One region of the Paenibacillus nanchangensis genome, then DNA from elsewhere that is predicted to be linked to it. Evidence: riboswitches for the same ligand, from Rfam matches in the RefSeq annotation. Region 1 holds a riboswitch; the other holds the start of a gene.
What was found. A riboswitch is a leader RNA that binds a small molecule or an ion and turns the genes downstream of it on or off. The one in region 1 is predicted to bind cobalamin.

Region 1 (12,088 bases):
GACAAACGCGGGATATGCCGATTTTGCCTGGCGGATGCTGGAGAGCGGACGGACCGAAAAAATTGCGGACTACGGGCGTTTTGCAGAGCAAATGCTCGCCGGAGGCGGCGGGGAACGCCGGACCGATCCCGGCTTTTACAATGAATTGATCGTTTTTTACGAGATCGAGCAGGGCAGCGAGCGCCGCTATGAGGACAATAAAAGCGGGGTGCTGGCCGGACTGCTGGATTTCTTGTCGGTGCCGGGCGCGCTGGAAACGCGCATTCGGCTGAACGACCTGTTCCTTGAACGCTTCGACCGGGAGTTCGACGCCATCCGGCGGCAGGGGCTGCCCGAGCCGGAGGTGCTTGAGAGTTTCCGGAGATATTATCTGCTGGAAGGGCATAATTACCGCGCAAAAATCGTGGATTATTTCATTAACGCCATGCTGAATGCCGCGGGCGCGGATAGAGACGATCTGCTGGACACGGCCTACGGTATCGCCGAAGGCGAGCCGCTGCTGGCGCAGGCGCTGTTCGGGCGGCTGCTCGCCCAGCCCGTCTTCCGGAAACGGCTGTTTGAGCCTTATGTGGAATCCCGGCTTGCAGCCGCGCCCGATGCGGCCGACCTGGTGTCGCTGATCCGTTACTGGGGGCAGCTGGACCCGGCTGTGCTGGACGAGCCTGCGGTGCATGCCCACGCCGCGGATTATCTGCTGGAGAAGCTGCGCCGGGAAAGCGATCCGGCGGCCGCGGTATCCGCGATGCGGGAAGCGGCGGACAAAGCTGAAAAGACGCTGCGCCGCGGAAGCGCGGGGTATGCCGCCGCGCCGCTGATCCACAGCCTGCTGTCCGCGGCGGACCGCTATCTGCTGTACGCGCTGTCGCTGGATGATATGACCGTGGAGCAGCTGTTTGATCTCGGGTTTGTGCGGATGCCCGCCGAAATGGCGGAATGGCACCCGCCGCTGGACATCGAAGGGCAGCGCAAGGAAAAGGTGCTGCGCACGATGTTCCGCTGGTTTGGCGAAGAAGCGCCGGATGAGCGGATATTCGACGGCCTCACGCCGCAGGAGCTGGATATGGCCCAGCTGCTTGGCCGGCGCTGGCTGCGCGAAGCCCGGTCCGCCGAGCCGTTCGACCGGCTGCCGCTGGCGTATTATCACAGCAGCGGCAGAGAGGAAGGCCCGCTGGACTATGAGGCGCTGCTGGACCATATCCGGTCCAAAGCGGGGGGAAACAAGGATACCGTCTACCGCTTCCTCGCCTGGTCGCAGGACCGCCCTTTGTTTGCGCAGTCGAGGAAAAAGCTGTATCCCGGCTACCGGCGGGCGATCCTGAAGTATTTTGAACGGTATGACAGGGAAGCCTTCAAGGGCCGGGAGTTCCGAAAGGCTTATGCCGATCCGGCAGGCCCGGCGCTGCAGGCTGTATACACCGAAGCGAAAGGGGCGGCGGCTTCGCCGCTTGCACGGTGGATGCGGAAAAACCGATTTCCCGTCCTGATCTCGGGTTCGCTGATTGTGATTGTCCTGATTCTGGCGCTTGTGCTGCAGAATCTGATGAATTCGGACCGCCAAGCGGCGGCGCCGTCTGCCTCCGCTTCGCCGGTCCCATCGGCGGCCGCGGAGGTGGATGCGGCTGAAGTGTATCTCGCTTCCGGGGACTCAGGCGCACCGGAGCTGCTGTTCCGCTTCGCGGGGGCCGGCGACTGCCTGGCGTTCCAGCCGGAGAGCGTAACGGTGCACGGCGCGGCCGGAGAGCCGCAGTCGTACGCCGTGGAGGCGATGTCGGCGTGCGGGGAAGCGCCGGTGCCAAGCGCGGCGGACGGCGGCGGCGCAGGCGGCGATCCGGCGGCTTCCGCCGGTGCCGGTACGGCCTCGCCTGGCGCGACGCCGGACGCGGCCGGCGGGACGGACGCCGGCGGTGACGCGGGCGGCGCGGCAAGTGCAGGTACGGCCGCGGCGGGCGGGAGCGCCGATGGCGCCGGAGCCGGTGACGACGCGGCTGCGGTGACGGCAACGCCTGGCGCGACGCCGGATGCGGCGGACGGCACGGCCGGCGGGCCGGAGGGCACCGCTGCGCCGGAGGGCGCTGGCGCAGACGCTCCGGCAGCCAGCCCGGGCGCGGCAGCCGTATCGCCTTCGCCAGGCGGCGGCGCCCGCTATGACGTCCGGGTGCAGCTGGCCCCGGACGCGAAGCTTGCGGCGGGCGATATGATCACCGCCGACGGCTTTACGCTTCCGCTGCTGGCTGGCCCCGTGCCAGGCGGCGCGGCGCCGGTGACGGACCTGCCGGAAGCGGGCGCGGCGGCAACCGCCTCGCCGGGCGGCGCAGATGATGCGGGCGATGCCGGCGCGGCAAGCCCCGCCCCGTCAGCCTCGCCTGCGGCGGCGGAATAGCAGCCGCAGACTCAGGCGTGTACTAGGCGGAAGCTTGAAATCCAGAAGGCAATCCCCTGCCGGGAGAATCCGGCAGCAGGGATTGCTTTTTATTTTTTGAGGGGAAGAATTGGCGGTGCAGAATAAGCGGGAGAAATTGTAGACAGGGTCCGCAATAATAGCTATGATAAAAAGTAATGAAAATCACATAGCACGAAAAAAGAGGTGCGGACCTCCCACAGGTCCGCTTAAAAGGGAAGCCGGTGCAAATCCGGCGCGGTCCCGCCACTGTGAACGCGGAGCGGCTCTTCCGGTAAGCCACTGTTTCCGGCAAGGAAATGGGAAGGCGAAGAGAGGCGATGAAGCGTGGAGCCAGGAGACCTGCCTCTTTTTGTAACGGTTTTTTATTCTTCGGGGGGTAAGAATGAGAAACGCCCGTACGGTTGTCCGGATTGCAGACCGCAGCATTGGCATGGCTGCGCGCAGGTTCCGGCCGCCAGGCTACGCATTCTTCCGAAACCGCCCTAAGGGCGGTTTTTTTGCCGTTACGTGTGTTGATTAAAGGGAGCCGCAACCTTGTTCAAGTGTCAGCCAAAAACCGGTTCATCAGGCCGGTAGACGGCTCACGCTTGACCGCTCCCGGTGCAGCTGATTAACAGAAAGAGAACCAGTGAGCCCAGGCTGCGGGCCAATCCGCTGGTCAAACTGATGCAAAATCCATGATGGGAAAGAGAGGCTGATTATGAAAAAGCTGTTGACCTCCAGGCCGTTTGCGCTTGGACTGGCTATCCTGATGGTCATTTCGGTGTTGGGAACTTCCCTCGTGCCGAATGGGCGGGCGTACGGAGCGGCGGGAGAGCCGCAGGCATCCGGCGCGAAGGCTGCGGCCGAGCAGGGGACGCTTAAGCAGGCGGCCGATGCCGCTGCCAAATATGTGATCGAGCAAGGCGTTAATTCCGAGTGGGAGGCCATTGCGCTCGCTAAAGGCGGGTATCAAGTGCCGGACTCCTACCGCACGAATTTGGAAACGGCGATTAAAGATGCGGGAGGAAATTACCGGAAAATCACGGATTACGCTCGTATTGCGCTCGCTATTACGGCGATCGGTCAAGATGCGACAAAATTCGCAGGTTATAACCTGATTGAACGCATTTATAATTTCAAAGATATTACGCTGCAGGGCAATAACGGCCCGGTATACAGCCTGCTGGCATTGGACGCGGGACACTACAACGTGCCGGCCGATGCGAAGTGGACAAAAGAGAAAATCCTCGAAACCATCCTCAAGGGACAAAATGAAGATGGAGGGTTTGCTCTTTATGGCACCGTAAGTCAGCCGGATATGACAGCGATGGTGCTGACAGCGCTGTCCAACCATTGGGATCAACCAGAGGTGAAGGCAGCCGGCGAACGTGCGGTCGCCTGGCTGGCGAGCCATCAGCAGCCTCATGGCGGATACGGCACCGATAGCGAAAGCGTATCGCAGACGATTATTGCCTTAACGTCGGTCGGCATTGATCCTGCTGGTCCGCAATTTACAAAAGATGAAGGCAATCTGCTGGACAGACTGATGAGCTTCCGGATGGCAGACGGCGGATTCGCCCACCTTGCGGAGTACGGATCGGACGGTATGGCAACCGAACAGGCGCTTCAGGCGCTGGTTGCCTATCAGCTGTTCAGCGGCGGACAAGGCGGCAAGCTGTACGACTTCAACCAGCCGGTCTCCCAGCAGCCTAAAGTTGCCGCTTCCTTAGCGATTGAAGGTCCAAGCGGCCAACTGGCGCAAGGAGACATTCAGGCGACGACCGCCATGGAGGCGCTTGAACTGCTGGCGGGCAAAGCCGGGCTCGAGCTGAATATTGAGCACCACTCATTTGGCGATTTTGTAAGTGGGATTGGCGGGATTACAGGGGATGACTATTCGTATTGGCTTTTTGCCGTTGTTCGCGGCGGGGAATGGATTTATCCAAGCGTCGGCATGAGCGCTTTCCGTCTCCAAGCGAACGATAAGATCGTTATCTATTTTGGCGGTATGGACACACAGCTGGTCCAATTCGTATCTTATGAACCGGCCCAGCCGGCAGCAGGGGAAACGGTAACCGCGAAGGTTACGCAGATCACCTGGGTGTATAACTCTGCAACCTCCACTTCCGAGCCAAAAATTACGCCTGCTGCCAACGCGAAGGTTGCGATTGCCGGGCAAACGGCTGTTACGGACGCACAGGGAGCGGCTGTATTTACAAACGGATTGCCTGAAGGCAGCCATACGGTAGAGGTTACCGGTTATCGGGAGGGGCAGACGCCGCTTCTGGTAAGAGCTGCTTCTAACGTCACGGTAGCAAAAGCGACTGAAGTGGTCACTTCCCTCTCCATTGAAGGGCCGAATGGCCCTCTTGCAGAAGGAAAGGTAGAGGCATCGACGGTCTTAGAAGCGCTGAAAAAGCTGGCTGCACAGAAACAGCTTAAACTGGACATTATAGAGTATCCGTACGGACCGTTCGTCAACGAAATCGGCGGCGTTGTTGGAGATGGCAGTAACTACTGGAAGTTTGCTGTCCAGCGTAACGGAGAGTGGATTGAACCGAGTGTGGGGATGGGTGCGTTCAAACCCCAGCCAAATGATAAGGTTCTGATTTATTTTGGCGGAGCGGACACACAAATTGTTGATTCGGTCAAAATTGAACCCGGTCAGCCTGTCGCCGGGCAGGACTTCAACGTAGTAGTATCCCAGGTGTATTGGCCGTATGACCCGGTCACTTATGAAAGCAAGAAGGTTGTTACCGCCGCGGCTGGCGCCAAGGTAACGGTTGGCGGCCAAACAGTAACTGCGGATACGTATGGAGCGGCTGCGATCAACGGACTTCCGGCAGGCACGTATGAGCTTACCGTTTCCGGCTTCCGTGAAGGTAAGGTTCCAAGCCTTGTGCGGCACAGCCAGCAGGTAACGGTTGTTCCGGCTCCGGATAACGGGGGCGGACAGCCCGGCGAAAATCCGGGTGAGAACCCTGGCGGCAATCCGGGCACCGGCAATCCGGGCGAGAATCCTGGCGGCAACCCGGGTACCGGCAATCCCGGCGAGAACCCTAATGGAAATCCGGGTACTGGAAACCCGGGTACGGGAACTCCCGGGGAGAAACCGGGCAGCGGCAATCCAGGCACGGGTAATCCGGCACCCAATCCGGCCAGCCAGAGAGTTTCCCTCTCTGTAACCGGCTATGGCGGTGATGTGGTTTACCCGACGACGGAAATCGCCGTACAAACAGGAGCTACGCCGTACAGCGTGCTGAAAGAGCAGCTTGGCGGGCGCGTCGTGTCGACAGGCAGCGGCTCTTCGCTGTATGTCATCTCGATCGATGGCGTAGGGGAATTTGATTATGGTCCAAAAAGCGGCTGGCTTTACTTTGTAAACGGCGTGAAGCCGGGAATCAGTGCCGGTAGCTATACACTAAGCGCCGGAGATGTCGTCGAATGGAGATACACCATTGACGGTGAAACCGGCATGAACGCTCTTGCGAGCGGAGCCGGCGGATCATCCACTCAAGCGGGAACGGTGGCAATTAATGAGAACAATACACTGCCCCTTAACAAAGTAGGCAGAACCACCAGCGTTGCGAACGCAGGTACACCAATGACGGCCGCGCAGGCTGCGGAGCTGGCGAAGACGCTGGCCGGGAATACGGTCGCCGCTTCGAAGGAAATCAGCCCGGGTGCGGCTGCGGTTGTCAAGGACAACATCGGTGAAGTAGAGCTGAACGTGCCGGCAGGTGCGTTAGCCGCAAAAACCACGATCTCGGTGCAGGAGCTGAGTGACAAGCGGGCTGAACTGGCGTCCGCCATTTATGAGTTCACACCAAAAGGTACGAAGTTTGCGAAGCCGGTAGATCTGTCTATCCGGGTGCCGGTCAATACATCTCATCCGGAGAACCTGGCGATGGCCTGGCTGGATGAAGCCGCCGGAAGCTGGATTCCGGTTCCATCCGTGCTGGATGTGAAGACCGGAACGATGACAGGGAAAGTAACCCACTTCACGAAGTTTGCGGTTGTCGACCGCAGCAAGCTGGAGACGGGACGCGCACAGCTGCAGGCGGATATCGCGGCTGCTGTGAAGCGTGTTGCCGCATCGAAGGAACTGAGCGACTGGCAGGCGCTTGCGCTGGCCCGTTCCGGAGCTGCCGTTCCGGCAGCCTATCTAAAGAGCGTGCAGGAGCAGCTTACTGCCAGCAAAGGCGAGTTCCGCAAGGTCACCGATTACGAGCGGATGGCGCTTGCTGTAGCAGCAGCTGGGGGCGATCCTGCCAGCATCGCAGGTTACAATCTGATTGAAAAAATCTACAACAACGCCAATATGACGAAGCAGGGCAGCAACGGTCCGATTTTTGCTTTGACTGTACTGGACAGCGGTAACTACACGGTTCCAGCAAATGCGGCCTGGACCAAAGACCGCCTGATTGACTGGATTGTCAAACAGCAGGGCACGGACGGCAGCTTCGCTTTGACCGCCGGAGAAGGCGGCAATGTGGACATTACGGCAATGGCGGTAGCAGCGCTGGCTCCGCACCGTGAGCGCGCTGACGTGAAGACGGCGGTGGACAAAGCCTTGAACTGGCTGTCTGCTGCGCAGGACGCAAACGGCGGCTTCAAACTTGCCGGCCAGGCCAACAGCGAAAGCGCGGCTCAGGTGCTGATCGCGCTGACGGCGGTTGGCTCCGGCCCGAACGACGCCCGCTTCGTGAAGCCGAACGGAACGCTGCTGAGCAACCTGGCCTCGTTCAAACGGGCTGACGGCGGTTACGCCCATGTGCCTTCCGAGACGGCCAGCAGCGACATCGCCACCGAGCAGGTACTGCTCGCACTGGTATCGTATGAGCGGCTCCTCGCAGGACAATCCGGCGTATACGCTATTGGTACAGACCGTCCGGCCGCGCCGGAAGCAGCTGCATTTGTTTTTGCCGATGAAGCCAAGATTTCGTCTTGGGCCTCGGCAGCCGTTCACGCGGTGTACGGCAAAGGATGGATGGAAGGCGTTGGCGGCGGAAACTTTGCGCCGAAGCAGACGATGACCCGCGCTCAGCTGGCCGCGCTGCTGGTACGCCTGACGAACGAGACGCCATCGGCGTCTGCGGCTTCTGTTTTTGCGGACGTGAAGCAGGATGCATGGTATTATGGATACGTGATGAAAGCCAAAGAATTGGGTTACATCAACGGGATATCGGCAACAGCGTTCAAGCCGAACGCACCGGTCACCCGCCAGGAAATGGCGGTTATGATCACCCGCGCCTTTAAACTGAACGCAAGCAGCACGGAGCCTGCTTACGGGGATGCTGCGAGCATTGCAGCTTACGCCCGCGATGCGGTTCGTGCGGTCAGCGCGAAAGGGATAATGGAAGGTACAGGCGGCCGGTTTGATCCTTCGGGCCAAGTGACCCGGGAGATGGCAGCAGTGATTGCCGACCGGCTGGAATAGTTTTTTTCGCGGAAAGTACAGGTAAGGGGTAATAGTTCAATTACGGAACGGGGGGAGCAGGGGCCTCCGTTCCTTCCCATTTTTGGAGGTGAACCGGATTTATGGCAAGAAAAAAGCTGCAATGGTTATATGCTGCAGGTTTAGCGGCTGTGCTTGTCATCGCGGGCGGTTGTTCGTCCGCTTCGCCTGAGGCGGCTTCAGACACGCCGCGCGAATCGGCTGCGGCTGTCGGCGGCAGCCCGGCTCCGGAGGCGTCGGCGGTGGCGGTGGCGTCACCGGCGCTGCCGACGGCTAGTGATGCGGCGCAGCTAGAGGGCACAGCGGCGCAGCCGGAAGGCGTTGCGGCTCCGGCGGGTGCTTCGCCTGCCGCCCAGGCGGCTGCACCGGCGGAGACGCCGGGAGCGGCTGCCGGAGACAACGCGGCTGCGGCCGCGCCGGCGAATCCGTCGGCAGCTGGAGCCGACGGCAAGGCCGCTTCGGCAGCGCCCGACGCCGGTGCGCAGGCCGCAAGCGCGGCGCCTGCCGGCAGTGCCGGCGCTGCGGCGAAGCCTGCCGCATCCAAGCCGCCGGCGGCGTCTGACGCGGCCCAAGCGGCGAAGCCGTCCGCCAGCGCAAAAAGCGGCGGCAATCCGTCGCCGGGAGCGGCAGCGGCCAAGCCGGCAAGCCCCAAGCCGGCAAGCACAAAGCAGCCGAGCCCACAGCCGAAGCCGTCTGCCGCGCCGCCTGCGCCTGAGCCAGCCGCCCAGCCGGCCAAGCCGGCACAGGCGAATACCGTCACGCTGTCCATTACCGGCAGTAAAGACCACGGCAGCATTTTAGCTCCGACGGTGGTGGAATTTGCAGAAGGCGATACGGTGCTTGATGTGCTGAAAAAGACGACCCGGGAGCATAAAATCCAAATGGAATACCGGGGCAGCAAAGGTTTTGCTTATATTGAAGGAATCGATAATTTGTATGAATTCGACGAAGGGCCTGAAAGCGGCTGGATGTACGCGGTGAACGGCGAGTTTCCGAACAAAAGCGTCGGGGTTTATTCGCTGCAGCCGGGGGATACTGTAGAGCTTAAGTATACCCTGAAGCTTGGAAAAGACCTTGGAGCCGAGCGGCGATGAACGGAGGATTCCGTTCGGTGCACCCGGCTGTGCTGCTGGTCTATTACGCGGGACTGCTGGTGTTCGCCGCTGTGCTGTTTCACCCGCTGTTTTTGGGGACGATCCTGGCATCCGCGCTTATGCTGTTCATGATGCAGGGCGAAGGCCGCAGATTGCTGCGTGGCGCGCCTTTTTATCTTTTGATTGCGGGTTCGGCGGTGCTGCTGAACCCGCTCTTTTCCCATCGGGGGTCACATATTCTGTTTTATTTGTTTGACCAGCCGGTGACGCTGGAGTCGGTGCTGTACGGATTGATGACCGGGATGACGCTGCTGTCGATTTTTCTCATCTTCGGCTCCTACGGCCTGAATCTGACCACGGACAAATTTATGTACCTGTTTTCGGCGGCCGCGCCCAAAACGGCGCTGCTGACCTGGATGACGCTGCGGTTCGTGCCTTTGTTCCAGCGCAGGCTTCACGAAATCGCCGTTATTCAGCGGACGCGGGGCGTCTCGGTCCATGAAGGCGGCCTGCGCAAAAGAATGCGGGACGGTATGACGATGGTCCGCGTGCTGCTGACCTGGTCGCTGGAGGAAGCCATGCAGACCGCAGACTCCATGAAAGCGCGCGGTTACGGGGTGCGCCGCCGTTCCGCTTATGCAGTGTACAAGCTGGACCGGAGGGATGTGCTGTGTCTGGCTGTCCTTGTTCTGTCGGGAGCCGTTTGTCTTGGCTTTTGGCTGGCGGGCAGAGGAAAAATGGAGATTTACCCGCGCATGCGTCCTGCAGTGTTTGGCCTGCCGGAAGGCATCATGTATGGGGCGTTTTGCTTGTTTAACGCCTTACCCTTGATCGTGGAAGGAAAGGAGAAGTGGTTATGGAGATCGTCCGCGCGGAACATGTCGGCTTCCGTTATCCCGGCAGCAGCCGCAGCGCGCTTGAAGGAGTATCGTTCGCCGTAAAAGAAGGGGATTTTGTGGTGTTGTGCGGCCCCTCGGGCGGCGGCAAAACCACGCTGCTGCGGCTGCTGAAGCGTGAAATCACGCCGGTTGGCCATATGGACGGTGGGCTGCTGTACCGCGGACGGTCTCTGTCGTCGCTGAATCCTGAAGAAGCGGCGGGGGAGATCGGGATGGTGTTTCAGCACCCGGAAGCCCAAATCGTAATGGATACCGTATGGCATGAGCTGGCTTTTGGCATGGAAAACCTCGGATTCCCCCCTGCTGTAATGCGGGCCAGACTGGCGGAGATCGCCCAGTTGTTTGGGTTGGAGCCTATGCTGCACAAGCCGGTGCATGAGCTGTCGGGCGGGCAAAAGCAGTTGCTGAACCTCGCATCAGTGCTCCTGCTGCAGCCCAAGCTGCTGCTGCTGGACGAGCCGACCTCACAGCTTGATCCGGTCGCGGCCAAGGAGTTCATTGAGCTGCTTCGCAGGCTGAACGAGGAAATGTCGATGACCGTGATCATCAGCGAGCACCGGCTGGAGGAGGTGCTGCCGCTGGCGGATCAGGTGCTGCTGCTTGCAGATGGCCGAATTCGGGCGTCTGGCACGCCGGCCGGGCTTGCGGCGCAAATCGGCGCTGAACGCGATCCGGCGCTGGCTTCCTATCTTCCCGCCGCGGCGCGGCTGTACCTGGACGCTGCGGGGTACGGAAAAGCGGAAGCCGCCCCGGGCAGCATCCCGCTTACAGTGCGGGAGGGGAAACGCTGGCTGAGCGGACAATTCGGCGCTGCTGCCGGGGAGCGCAGTTCGGGCACGGCGGCCATAGGTCCCCAGATAGACCAAGCTGATCCGCTTCTGCAGTGCAAAGGCCTGTCGTTCCGTTATGAGAAGGACGGGCCCGAAGTGCTGAAAAAACTGGATCTGAGCATATCCCGCCAGGAATGCCTGGCGATTCTGGGCGGCAACGGCGCTGGGAAATCCACGCTCCTGCAGCTGATGGCCGGCCTGCACCGGCCGCAGCGCGGTAAAGTTACGGCCGGCCGGGGAGTAAAGGTAGGCTATCTCGCCCAAAATCCGCTGCTTTATTTCAGCATGGACACCGTGAGAGCGGAGCTGGAGCACATGGCCGCCTATGCCAAAGCAGCCGATCCAGCGAAGGAGATCGGCGCATTGCTCGACCTGTTGGAGCTTCACGAGGTGGTAGACAGCCATCCGCTTGATATCAGCGGCGGCCAGCAGCAAAAAACCGCCTTGGCTATGGTGCTGCTGCTGCGCCCGGATGTGCTGCTGCTGGACGAGCCGACCAAAGGGCTGGACCCGGACGCCAAAGAGCATCTGGCTTCCCTGCTTGAAGGGATGCGCAGGGAAGGGCGGACACTTGTAATGGTGACGCATGACGTCGAATACGCTGCGCGCCACGCCACGCGGTGCGCCATGTTGTTTGACGGGGCGATTACAGCTGAAGGTCAGCCTGCCCGGTTTTTTGGCTCCAATTATTTTTACACAACTGCAGTGAACCGGATGGTGCGAGACTGGCGGCCGGAAGCGGTGACGATAGAGGATGTGAGCGAATTATGGAACGCAGACGATACCCGATTCTGATTGCGCTGCTGATATTTGTCGGCGGGCTTGGACTGGCTTCGGCGCTGAGGGACCGGCATTATATCCTGCTCAGCCTGGCGCTCGTCGGGGCGGCGCTGCTGCCCTTATTCCTCCGGGTGGAGCGCCGTCCGCTGGAGGCGAGAGAGCTGGTGCTGCTGGCCGTTCTGGCCGCCGTTGCGGCCGCCAGCCGGGTACCGTTCGCCGCCCTTCCGAACGTCAAACCGGTATCGGCGATCGTCATTTTGTCCGCTTACGTGTTTGGTGCGGAAGCGGGATTTATGATCGGGGCCGTGGCCGCGATTGTCTCTAACATGTACTTCGGACAAGGTCCATGGACGCCATGGCAGATGTTTTCCTGGGGGATGATTGGCCTGACGGCAGGTCTGCTGCGCAATACGCGTTGGATGCGAAAGCGGCCGGGTATGCTGGCTTTTGGTTTTGTCTGGGGGTTCCTGTTCGGCTGGATTATGAACCTGTGGCATTTAATCAGCCTGCCCGATGCGTTCAGCTGGCCGCTGGTGGTATCGGTGTACGGGGCGAGTTTTTATTTTGACCTGGCACATGCTTTGTCGAATGTGTTTTTCCTGTCCATCCTTGCCGGTGGCTGGATTAAGGTGCTGGAGCGGTTC
Region 2 (12,088 bases), on a different contig from region 1:
TTTTATGTACTAAGCCTATCCGCCAACTTCACCAACGTGCACGGTGTTTATGTTTGTCGGTGTATAACAGCTTCCATAAATGAAACTTATTTCCTAGTCTTATTTGCACAAATGCACACTCTTCATTTATCGGCGTAATTCCCGAAAACGTGAGGATGTCTGCTCTTGTAATTGCTGGAAAGCACCAAGATGTTGTCCTCCACCTTCTGTAGGCTAAGAAATTCCACACTAGCTGACAAACGAAAAGAAAGCTTCAGACCAGATGAATCAGCCTGAAGCTTTCTTTGTTTCGTTTATTGCGTTTTATTTAACTGTAGCAAACACCATACACTTTAGCAGTTGTAATGAAGTTTACTGTCTGGCTGGCAGGGGGAACAGCCCCAAAATCTCCTCCTACCAAGGCGTTTCCGTTTTGTGTTCAATCATTTGCAATACTTTGGGTTCAACAGCCTGTTTCAATTGTTCCAGCGTATGATCGTCAACAGCAGCTTCACCATTCGGATCGCCTTGGATTTGTTTTTTTGCCTGCGTAGTTGCGATTATGTCCACAACTTGTTGTTTGGAAATCTTTTTAGATGCAGCGATCTCGACGACCGATGCCCCCTTTGCCAATTCTTGTTTCAAGTCTTCTGGACTCATGTCAAGTAAAGCAAAGAGCTTTTCATCGTTTAAAAAGTCATCCGCATAATAGTCAGGCTTGCCGTTTGTCGTGAAAAAGCCTTCTACGGATGCAGCCGGGCCGCCTCCGATCAGAGAAACGCTGATCGTATTCCCTTCAACGGACGCCTGATAAAACGGTGTTTTTGATCCCTTTTCGGTGTAGTTCAATATAAGTATTTTTTTGTCCGGACTCTGCATCGTCTCCATGCTAAACTCGTACTTACTGGAGCTGCCGTACAGTTTGTTAATGAGATCATCTACTTTCAATTTGATTTCTTGATCGGTTAAGGAGATGACCGGTTTCTTCTGAGGCTCCCAATTTTCTTGGTTCACATGTTCGATTCCACCCGCGGCGTTCAAATCAAGCCGGATCTTTTTGCCGTGAGCTCCCTTTTCCTGCAGCACGATGCTTGTTTGAATGGCTTTTCCCTTACTTGCATTCGCAGGGTCTCCTCCAAGCCGGCTGGCGTCGATGATTTCAAATGACTTGGTTTCCGGATAAGAGCGATACAACTTTTCTAGCGCTACTTGGCCAACCGCATCCATCTTGACTTCTTTGGCTGTCATCGGTGTTCTCGTAAGCATTTCAATCAGGGGAGGTGCCGCGAATGCCGCGGTTGGAATCATAATTGCTGCAGCAACGATGCTGCCGATCAATCGTTTTTTCATTGTTTTTTTGCTCCTTTTCTGTTGGACGTATTGAGAATAAGATTGTTCGATTCGTTTGGAAACAGCCGGGGGACATTCCATCGTCTCTGCCTTTTGGTGCAGGTATTCGCTGATTTGATTTTCAATAGGCATTGTTCTCTTCCTTCCTTTCCAATGGGAGATTTCCCAATTGTTTTCTAAGCAGCTGCAGGCCGGCATGATATCTGGACTTGACTGTACCCAGCGGAATATCGAGTAATGCCGCAATCTCCGCCAGCGTATAGTCGTGGTAAAAGCGGAGGATGATCACCGTTCGCTGTTTATCGGTCAGCTTGTGCATGGCCCTCGATATCTCGGGGTCTGTCCCATCCGTCCCCATCGTAGGCTGATCCCAATGATGCTCTTCCCGGGAAAAGGCACGGATACGTTCAAAAATTCGGAATCTCCTCCAGCTTTTCGTCCGGAATCTTTGCACTTGCCGGATAACCAAGCCGTGCAGCCAGAAGTGGAAAGGACGATTCGGATCGTAGTTAGGAAGCGAGGTCCACATTTGCATGTAGATCTCATTCATAATATCTTCGCGATCCTGCGGATGATCCACCAGAAAAGAGACAGTCCGGTAAACATCCTTATAGGTGGCATCATACAACGTATGAAACGCCTGCTGATCTCCTTCCATCATTTTTGTGAGCACGTCGTACATCGATTCACTTTGCATTCAGAGGGCCCTCCTGAGTAAGCAGCTTACACCCTATATTGTCGCCCGATGGAAAAAGGGTTCGTTTTTGTTTTTTGTTTTTTGTTTTTTGTTGGGAGTCTATGAATTGCGGGAAGGCGAGCAGCGGCATAAAAGCGTGTTGTTCTCCCGCAGACTGCACGGTGAGCTCAAGCAATTAGGCCTTTGCAGGAGAGTTTCAGATAACAAAGTAAACACTTTATTCGAGTATAGGTTAGAAGAATGTTAGAAGTGAGGTCATTTAACAAAAAAAGCGCGGCCTCCGATATCTCGGATAACCGCGCCCTGCTTGACTTTGTGAGGATGCTGGTGAAGGGAATTGAACCCCCGGCCTACGCATTACGAGTGCGTTGCTCTACCCCTGAGCTACACCAGCTTATTATGTTTTTTCCGTCAAACAAAAACTATTATACTCGGTTTGAACAAAAACGCAACCCTTTTTTGCCTGGAATGTTCCTCCGTTTGCGGACTTCCGTTAGTTTCCCCCAGCCCCCTGCGTTATACAGCCTGATAGGCCTGCTCCGCTTCCGCTTGCTTGGCCTCACCTTTACTCCGCCTGCAGCTTCCGCGCAACGGATTCCAGCTTCTGTCGGCTGCTTGAAGGCTGGTCGCGCCGGTCGTCGATCTTCACCGACGTGGACACCCGCTGGGCTCCAGCCGCAAATGGTGATTCATGCAGCGCCTCAATGGCCGCCAGCAGCCGCGGTAAGGGTCCTTCGATAATCGTCCCCATCGAGGTCAATTCGTAGGTGATTCCCTCCACGCTTTCCAGTGCGCGCTGCATATCCGCCACAAACCCGCTTAAACTTGTGCTTCCCGTCCCGATCGGGATCACGCTAACTTCGGCAATCGCCATGCTCGTCTCCTCCTCATATGGACTGAACTGAAGAAGGACAGGTGGAGCTAGCACTGCGGCCAATTCAGAACTTCTAGCCCACTATTATTTTCGGAGTTCAATGGTAGTTCCGGATAGAGTGAACGAAGACATACAGGCGGAACAGGGCTGGCACTGCAGCGAATTTGGGACTTTCGGCCGCTGTTATTTTCGGATTTCTTATATTCTACTCAACGGAGGAAATCCGAAAATAAAGGCGAACGCTCCGCTCCTACAGCTCCAAATTGCCTCCGTGACATCCCTGCCATCCTGTATTCAACAGTTCAATCTTTATGGAACGGAGAACTCAAAAAAATGTGCTACGGCTCCTGTAGCTCCAAATTGCCTCCGTGACATTTCCTTTTTCCTGTCATTCAATAATTCAGCTTATATAACGTAGCACATCATTCCTCGTTTTACTCCACTTACTCGTTTCTCATGCTCCAATTTACCTTCCCCAAAATCAACCGCCCGCCTTCGGGCAGGCCCAGCTATATTGTACCAGTTCGCTGCCGGAGCGACAAACCGGTTACGCCATCGCCAACTCTGTTGTTGGACCTGCTGTATGCACTCTATATATCCGACTTTGTCGGAGATTGTACTCGACACAATCAAACCCTATATTCGACACCGCCCGCATTTCGCAAACGGCTGCAATTTCGACATTTACGTGACAAATCCGGCACGGTCCCACCTCCCATAGAACAGGGATAACTGGGGGTGTGAAACAATTTGGGGATGGCTTGTGGATATTTTGCCCACAGGCTGTGGATAAATTGTGGATGAACTGTGGACTACCCCGGTTTGGCGGTGGATAGACGGTGGATAAAAAAACTGTTTACAAACACTATATCTTGGGTTAAATTTATTTAACGACAACAAAATATAGTGGAAACAGGTGCCAGACCCCTAGATAAAGGGTCCAGGCTTAAAAGGGAAACGCGGTGCAAATCCGCTGCGGTCCCGCCACTGTAACCGGACGGCTTGGGGATAACAGACCGCCCCAAACACGTAATCTGACGGCACAAGCCACTGAAGGATCGCCTTCGGGAAGGCGCCGAACCAGATGCCGGGTAGCCAGGAGACCTGCCTGTTTTGACGACACCGCATATCCATACCTGCGAGGAACAGGAAGGTGTCCGCATGCGACCTACATAAGATGATCACGGTAACTTGATCTCCCGGTGGGGAGATTTGATACGCATACGGGCATGTTCTGCTCCCGGCAGAAGATGCTTTTTTTATGAACAGATGCGGGATTCACTTATCGAGAGGAGAGCTGTAGCATGACGCTGCTGGAGAAATCATGGAGTGGACAAGCCTATACGAACGAGCTGTTGGAGGAAGTCATCCGGCTGGGCCGGGATATTATCGACAGCCGGGATCTGGATCTGCTGCGCGAGAACGCCAACCTGAACGGGGAGAGCTTCTCGGGCAAGCTGAGCAAATTCGGCAGCGAATATGCCAAATGGTACGCACGGAGCTTCGTGATGCCGCCTCAGCTGATTCAAGCCGTTCGCGACAACTTCGTCTATGTCCACGATCTGGACCAGTATGCGATCGGGACGACCAACTGCATTTTTATTCCGTTTGAGAAGCTGCTGCGCGAGGGCTTTAATACGGGTAACGGCAGCGTCCGGCCTCCGAATTCGATTATGACCGCTATGGCGCTGGTCGCCATTATTTTTCAATCCCAGCAGAACGCCCAATACGGCGGCGTATCCGCAAACAAAATCGATTATGATCTCGCCCCTTACGTGACAAAATCGTTCGTCAAATACTTCCGCAAAGGCCTGGAGTATTTTGAAGAAGGACAGGCGGCAGAGGAACTCGGCGACATTTCCATGAGCCGCAAGGACTTGGCGGAGCGCTATCCCAAGTCTTTCCGTTACGCCTCCAAAGAGACGGCTGCCGAGACGCTCCAGGGCGCGGAAAGCATGATCCACAATCTGAACACGATGTCCAGCCGGGCCGGCGGGCAGATTCCGTTCACAAGCATCAATTACGGCACCTGCACTTCGCCGGAAGGCCAGCTGATCATCGATTCGCTGCTGACGGCAACCATGAGCGGGCTTGGCAGCGGCGAAACGCCGATTTTTCCGATTCAGATCTTCAAATGCAAAAGCGGGATCAACCAGCAGCCCGGCGACCCGAACTACGAATTGTTCGTGAAAGCCGCCGAATGCTCGGCGCGCCGGTTGTACCCGAATTTTGCGAACCTGGACGCTCCGCTGAACCTGGCATACTACGATCCGGCCGATCCCGACACGGAATTCGCCACGATGGGCTGCCGTACGCGCGTGCTCGGCGACCGGTTTGGACGCAACCGCTGCTCCGGCAAAGGGAACCTGTCCTTTAATACGCTGAATCTCGTACGTCTCGGGATTGAGCACGGCACGGTGACGGGCCGCCGCTCCGCTCCGGATGAAGCGGGCTTTTACGCCGACCTCGACTACTACATGGACATCGCACTGGACGGGCTGCTGCACCGCTACCGGATCCAGGCCGCTCAAAAAGCGAAGGCGTCCGACTTCATGATGCGCGAAGGCGTCTGGGAAGGCGGCGAGCATCTGGGTCCCGACGATCAGGTTGGCGATCTGCTGAAGCACGGCAGCCTGTCGATCGGATTTATCGGAATCGCCGAATGCATGAAGGCAATGTACGGCCGGCATCACGCCGAAGACGAGACGGTATACGGCAAAGCGCTCGCCATTGTCCGGCATATGCGGGCATACTGCGACCGCAAAAGCGAAGAGCTGGATCTGAATATTACGCTGTTCGCCACGCCTGCGGAAGGATTGTCCGGCAAGTTCACCAAAATCGACCGCAAGGAATACGGATCGATTCCGGGTGTGACCGACCGCGAGTACTACACAAATTCGTTCCATGTCCCGGTCTATCATACGCTGGGAGCCGCGCGGAAAATCAGCCTGGAGGCGCCTTTCCACGACCTGTGCAACGCCGGCGCCATTTCCTACGTCGAGCTGAACGGAAATGCGCGGAGCAACCCGTCGGCTTTTGTCAAAATCATTCGTTACGCGCTTGATCAAGGCATCAGCTATTTCAGCATCAACCATCCGATCGACCGCTGCTCCGCCTGCGGGCATGAAGGGGTTATCGGCTCAAACTGCCCGTCTTGCGGCAAACATGAATCCGAAGTCCATATCCGGCGGCTGCGCCGGGTGACCGGTTACCTGACCGGGGATTACCAGACCCGCTTTAACGCCGCCAAGCAGGCCGAAGTCCGGGACCGGGTCAAACATCTATGAATTTGTGCGGTTATTACCCGGAATCAATTAATGAAGGCGAAGGGCTGCGGGCCGTCATCTTTTTAAGCGGATGCCGGCACCGCTGCCCCGGCTGCTTCAATCCGGAGACCTGGAATTTCCGCTACGGCGAGCCGTTCACGGTGGAACGCCAAGCGGAAATCATCGAAGACATTGCCGCCAATCCGCTGCTGGACGGCATTACGCTGGCCGGGGGAGACCCGTTTTTTTCCGCCGGAGAAGCTGCCGGATTTGTGGACAAGCTGCTGCAAAAAGTGCCCGGCTGCTCCGTCTGGGGTTATACGGGCTATACGTTTGAAGAACTGTCCGCCATGACGGACAAGCCCGAGCGGCAGCTGCTGGAACGCTGCGACGTTTTGATTGACGGCCGGTTTGTTGAAGCGCTGAAGGATACGACCCTCCGTTACCGCGGAAGCTCGAATCAGCGGATCATCGATGTCCGGGCCACGCTCGGCAACGGCACAGACGACATCGTATTATGGGAACCCTCCCCCGTCTAACGGACGGAGGGTATTCCGTTCATCTAATACATCAATTTTTGATATTGCAAATTCACAATAACGCATCATTCTATAATCTCACTGCATCACCCTATAATCTCCCGTCCGGAAAGGAAGCGATCCCTATGCCACAACTCGTAGTCAAACCCGATAACCGTCAGCTTGCTTTTGACGAAACCCGCCTGTCCGTTTATGCCGACCGTGTTCTGAACGGCCTCGACAACCTGAACAAAGAAACGCTGCTGCGGGGTGTGAAGTCCAAGCTGCGCCGGGACGAAGTCAGCGGCGAGGAAATCAGCAATGCGTTCACCATGAGCGCGCTGGAGCTCGTCACCAAAGAAGAACCGAACTGGAAGTTCGCCGCGGCCCGGTCGCTTTTGACTTCGCTTTATAAAAAAGCCGCCGTCAGCCGCCGTTACAAAGCCTATCCCGAAGCACCTTACGGGGATCTGTATCCGCTCATTTCCGAGCTGGTCAAAAAAGGCGTGTACCGCGAAGAACTGCTCTCCTGCTACACCCAAGAGCAGATCAACGAGCTTGGCGCCTGCATTGAACCTTCCCGCGACCTGCTGTTCGACTACATCGGCCTGCTGACGTTGACTGAACGCTACCTGGCGCATGATTTTGACGGCCGGGTGATGGAGCTGCCGCAGGAGCGATATATGGTTATCGCCATGTACCTGATGCACCAGGAACCGGAAGACAAGCGGATGGAGCTGGTCAAAGAAGCGTATTGGGCGATGAGCAATATCTATATGACCGCCGCAACGCCTACCCTGTCCAATGCCGGTAAAAAAGTGGCCGGACAGCTCTCCAGCTGCTTCATCGACACGGTCGACGATTCGCTTGAAGGCATTTTTGATTCCAACACCGACGTAGCCCGTCTGAGCAAAATGGGCGGCGGCATCGGCGTATATCTCGGCAAAATCCGCGCCCGCGGCTCCGACATCCGCGGACATAAAAATACAAGCTCCGGCGTCATCCCCTGGATCCGCCAGCTGAACAACACCGCCGTCAGCGTCGACCAGCTTGGCACACGCAAAGGCGCGGTCGCCGTGTACCTGGATGTTTTCCACAAAGACATCCTGGCGTTCCTCGACCTGAAGCTGAACAACGGCGACGAGCGGATGCGCGCGCATGACGTATTCCACGGCGTCTGCCTGCCCGACCTGTTCATGGAGGCGGTGGAAGCCCGCGGACAATGGAATCTGTTTTGCCCGCATGAAGTGAAAAAAGTGATGGGCTGGAAAGACGCCTCCGGCCGCGCGCTTGGTCTGGAAGACTTCTACGATGAGACGCCAGGCCAAGGCAGCTTCCGCGACAAATACGCCGAAGCGTCGGCGCATCCGGAGCTCTCCCGCATCACGGTGCCGGCAATCGACATCATGAAGCGGATTATGAAATCGCAGCTGGAGACCGGTACGCCGTACATGTTCTACCGCGATACGGTTAACCGGGCGAACCCGAACCGCCATGCGGGTATGGTGTTCTCCTCCAACCTGTGCACCGAAATTATGCAAAATCAGTCGGCAACGGTTGTGGAGCAAGAAGAACTGGTCACAAAGGACGGACAAACCCGGATCGTGATTTCCAAAATCCCCGGCGATTTCGTCGTCTGCAACCTGAACTCCATCCATCTGGCGCGCGCCGTGCCGGACAAAGTGCTGGAGCGCCTGATTCCAATTCAGGTCCGGATGCTCGACAACGTTATCGACATCAACAATATCGAAGTGCTGCAGGCGCAGTACACAAACAGCCAATACCGCGCTGTCGGACTCGGCACCTTCGGCCTGCATCACCTGCTGGCGCTTGAAGGCATCCGCTGGGAATCCGAAGAGGCGGTTAAATATAACGACAATCTGTACGAATACATCAATTACCTGCTCGTCCGCTCCAGCATGGAGTTGTCCCGCGAAAAAGGCCGTTATCCGAAGTTCGCTGGCTCCGATTGGGAGAATGGCGCTTACTTCACAAGCCGCGGCTACACAACCGGCGACCGCGAAGGCGAGTTCGTAACGGCCGGGCAGTGGCGGGAGCTGCAGCAGCAGGTTGCCAAGGACGGAGTCCGCAACGCCTGGATGTTCGCAATCGCGCCAAACGGTTCGACTTCGATTATCGCCGGTTCGACGGCCAGCATTGATCCGCTGTACGAGCTGCTGTCCTACGAGGAGAAGACGACTTACAAAATCGCTAACCCTGCGCCGGACCTGTCCGACAAAACCATCTGGTATTACAAGACGGCGTTCCTGATCGACCAGCACTGGTCCATTGACATGGCTGCAGCCCGTCAGCGCCATGTGGACCAAGGCCAAAGCTTCAACCTGTACGTTCGTCCTGACATTAAAGCAACCGAGTTCCTGGAGCTGCATCTGCATGCCTGGAAAGCCGGCTTGAAATCGACCTACTACGTACGCAGCCGGGCGCTGACGATCGAAGAATGCGAATCGTGCGCAAGCTAACCCGTACGCCATATATACGTAAGCAAGTAGAAGATACGTAAGCAAATCGAAGGAGTGTGAGCTGAACATGCAGCTGCAAAAGATTTTTAACACGGAAGCCCCTAACCAATCGACCCGGATTATCGAAGGTGAATGCTCCGGTATTCTGAACTGGAACGACATCCGGATGCCGCATATGTACAAGCTGTACAAAGTGCTGCTGCTCAACCACTGGATCGCCGACGAAATTCCGATGTCGAAGGATGCGCAGCAGTTCCCCCGGCTGGACCCGGAGGAGCAGCGTACTTTCAAGATCAACATCTCCCTGCTGGCTGTGCTTGACTCGATGCAGACGATGTTTGTAGGCGATGTAAAACGTTATTTTACCGACTCCTCGCTGGAGGCCATTTCCGCGATCATCGGACAGCAGGAGGTTGTGCATAACCAGTCTTATTCCTACGTGCTGTCTTCCATTGTATCCGAAAGCGAACAGAAGGAAATTTTTGAATACTGGAAGCATGATCCGGTGCTGCTCGACCGCAACCGTTTTATCTCGGAGATCTATCAGGAATTCCGCGACGAGCAGTCGCCGCAGACGTTTTTCCGGGCGCTTGTGGCCGACCTGATTTTGGAGGGCATTTTCTTTTACAGCACGTTTGCCTTCTTCTACAACCTGGCCCGCGACCAAAAAATGATGGCAACCAGCCAGATGATCTCCTACATTCAGCGCGACGAGAACCAGCACTGCTATTTCTTTGCAGAAGTGTTCAAGCAGCTGCTTGTCGACTTCCCTGAACTGAACACGCCGGAGAACATGGATTATGTCTACAAAACCATTGACCGTGCGGTGGAGCTGGAAACGAACTGGGCCCACTATACGCTCAGCAACGTACGCGGCATCGACCTGAACGAGCTGTCCGACTACATCAAGTACATCGCCAACAAGCGCTTGCGCCTGATGGGACTCGATAAAGCGTACGACGGCGTGGACGTGAACTGCATGCCTTGGATCAAGCCGTTCTCCGACGAAGCGCTGAACGCGACGAAAACCGACTTCTTTGAAGCCAAGTCCCGCAACTACGGCAAGGTTGGCGACGACAACGGGTTCGACGATCTGTAATACGGCTTTATTCTTTAAAAAAAATGCCGCCCGCGCGGCAAAAAAAGCGTCTTCCGCAGCCTCACGGCTGTTACGGAAGACGCTTTTTGGTTTGGTGCGGGTACGGACCGGTAGCGTACACAGCCGGGGGCAGTTCGGGGCCATGCGGGCTGATTAGGCTGGCTCATGCGGACCGCCCATGCTTATGCCAGCCCCTATGCCGTCTGTCCCTGACGGCTGCTGCTCATGACGACTGCTTACCTGCTCATTGCTAGGCGGGCGGGCTTTGGCGGCAGCTCATGCTTCGCTCTTTGCACCCACGCGGTCCCCTCCGCGGCTTAGCGGCCTTGCCGCCTAGCTCTGCACCTTGCGTGCCGCCTTATGCGCGGTTTCCTCCGCGAATTCGGACAGCGCCGCATCCAGCCGCAGCTTCAGCTCCTCGGCCAGCTCCACTCTGCCATCTTCGCCGCGTACCGCCTGCGAATCGACGGCATACACGCCGCCGAGGATATGGCGTGCACCCAGCACCGACAATACCGGTTTCAGCGCATACTCGATCGTAAGCAGATGCGCCAGGCTGCCGCCCATGAAAAGCGGCAGGACGATTTTGCCGGCCAGTCCTTTTTGCGGCACAAGATCCAGAAACGTCTTCAACACTCCTGTGTAAGAAGCCTTATAGACCGGACTGACTACGATCAGCGCGTCGGCTTCGGCCACAAGTCCGTTAGCTTTCACAATCGGTTCACTTTCGAACCGGGTGCCGATCAAATCCTCGGCCGGCAGCTCCGCCACGTTGATCCGTTCCACCTCATGCCCTTCGCGCCGAAGCGTTTCCTCCGCATATTCGATAACCGCATTGATCCGGGAGACCAGGGAAGGCGTCCCGTTGATAACTACGATTTTTGCCATGTTTTCACCCCACTGTGGATTATGTTTCTCCGCGTACGGGACATGCGCCCGCGCATTATTTTAAATTCGTACTAATCGCATCGTAGCAAAGGGGAATAAATATTGTCAAATATGCAGACTAGCCCGGCCCCGCTTCAAACTTCAATTCCGAGTGAGGTATTTCCCCAGAATCAGCAGGTTTACCCGGATACAGCTAAAGGGCGGGATAATCTGGTTATACCTGTTTTTTACCTCCATACCGTAGAATTTAGCTGATACACTGGGGTCATAAGAAGGAGGCCGGAAATGATTACACTCCAGGCAGTAACCAAACAGAATTGGGGAGAATGTGCAAACTTGCAGCCGAAGCCAGAGCAAAAAAAGTTCATCTCGTCCAACCTGTATTCGATTGCAGAAGCTCAATATCTAGAGGGTTTTGTAACCAGGGCGATTTACAAGGATGACGTAATGATCGGCTTTACTCTGTTCGGGCTGGATCCGGACGACGGAAACTACTGGATTTACCGCTTTATGATCGACAAAAGATTTCAAGGACAAGGCCTTGGTTATCACGCCATGCTGCTGGTTATCGACGAGATTCGAACAAGAACAAACAGGACGGATGTTATTATACTGGGGTATCACCCGGATAATGAGCAGGCCAGGAAGCTGTACGCCAAATCCGGCTTTAAAGAACTGGAGCTTGCCACTTGGGGAGAAATGCTGGCGGTGTACCACTTTTAGAACAGGGGCTTCTTGCAAGAAGCCGTTCCACTAGCAAAAGAAAATGAATAACCCGGCGTCTCCCTCTTGTGTCCTCCCTTGTCATCGGCTATACTGGACAGCAATATCAAATCGTGATCAGGCCAATGACCGGCATCCAACCGTGAGGCGTTTGCGACCGGAGGAGCACCCTCCCTAAGTTTACCGGGTTTCGCCCGTTACAGCGAAGACCAAA

Region 2: linked by a shared signal. The riboswitch ahead of ACE6ED_RS16945 (anaerobic ribonucleoside triphosphate reductase) and the one ahead of ACE6ED_RS19790 (S-layer homology domain-containing protein) in region 1 are both predicted to bind cobalamin.

Annotation. Positions count from the first base shown of each region.
Region 1 is NZ_JBHOFD010000025.1:107,223-119,310, forward strand. Features, by position in the region: gene ACE6ED_RS19785 (GAP1-N2 domain-containing protein) at 1-2,380, shown strand, start outside; cobalamin riboswitch at 2,566-2,762, shown strand; gene ACE6ED_RS19790 (S-layer homology domain-containing protein) at 3,102-7,823, shown strand; gene ACE6ED_RS19795 (DUF4430 domain-containing protein) at 7,925-8,935, shown strand; gene ACE6ED_RS19800 (energy-coupling factor transporter transmembrane component T) at 8,932-9,876, shown strand; gene ACE6ED_RS19805 (ABC transporter ATP-binding protein) at 9,792-11,459, shown strand; gene ACE6ED_RS19810 (ECF transporter S component) at 11,432-12,088, shown strand, end outside.
Region 2 is NZ_JBHOFD010000020.1:70,498-82,585, forward strand. Features, by position in the region: gene ACE6ED_RS16925 (hypothetical protein) at 394-1,461, opposite strand; gene ACE6ED_RS16930 (sigma-70 family RNA polymerase sigma factor) at 1,451-2,026, opposite strand; tRNA gene ACE6ED_RS16935 (tRNA-Thr) at 2,349-2,420, opposite strand; gene ACE6ED_RS16940 (MTH1187 family thiamine-binding protein) at 2,592-2,900, opposite strand; cobalamin riboswitch at 3,798-4,026, shown strand; gene ACE6ED_RS16945 (anaerobic ribonucleoside triphosphate reductase) at 4,205-6,187, shown strand; gene nrdG (anaerobic ribonucleoside-triphosphate reductase activating protein) at 6,184-6,705, shown strand; gene ACE6ED_RS16955 (ribonucleoside-diphosphate reductase subunit alpha) at 6,831-9,164, shown strand; gene ACE6ED_RS16960 (ribonucleotide-diphosphate reductase subunit beta) at 9,232-10,263, shown strand; gene ssuE (NADPH-dependent FMN reductase) at 10,597-11,151, opposite strand; gene ACE6ED_RS16970 (GNAT family N-acetyltransferase) at 11,437-11,874, shown strand.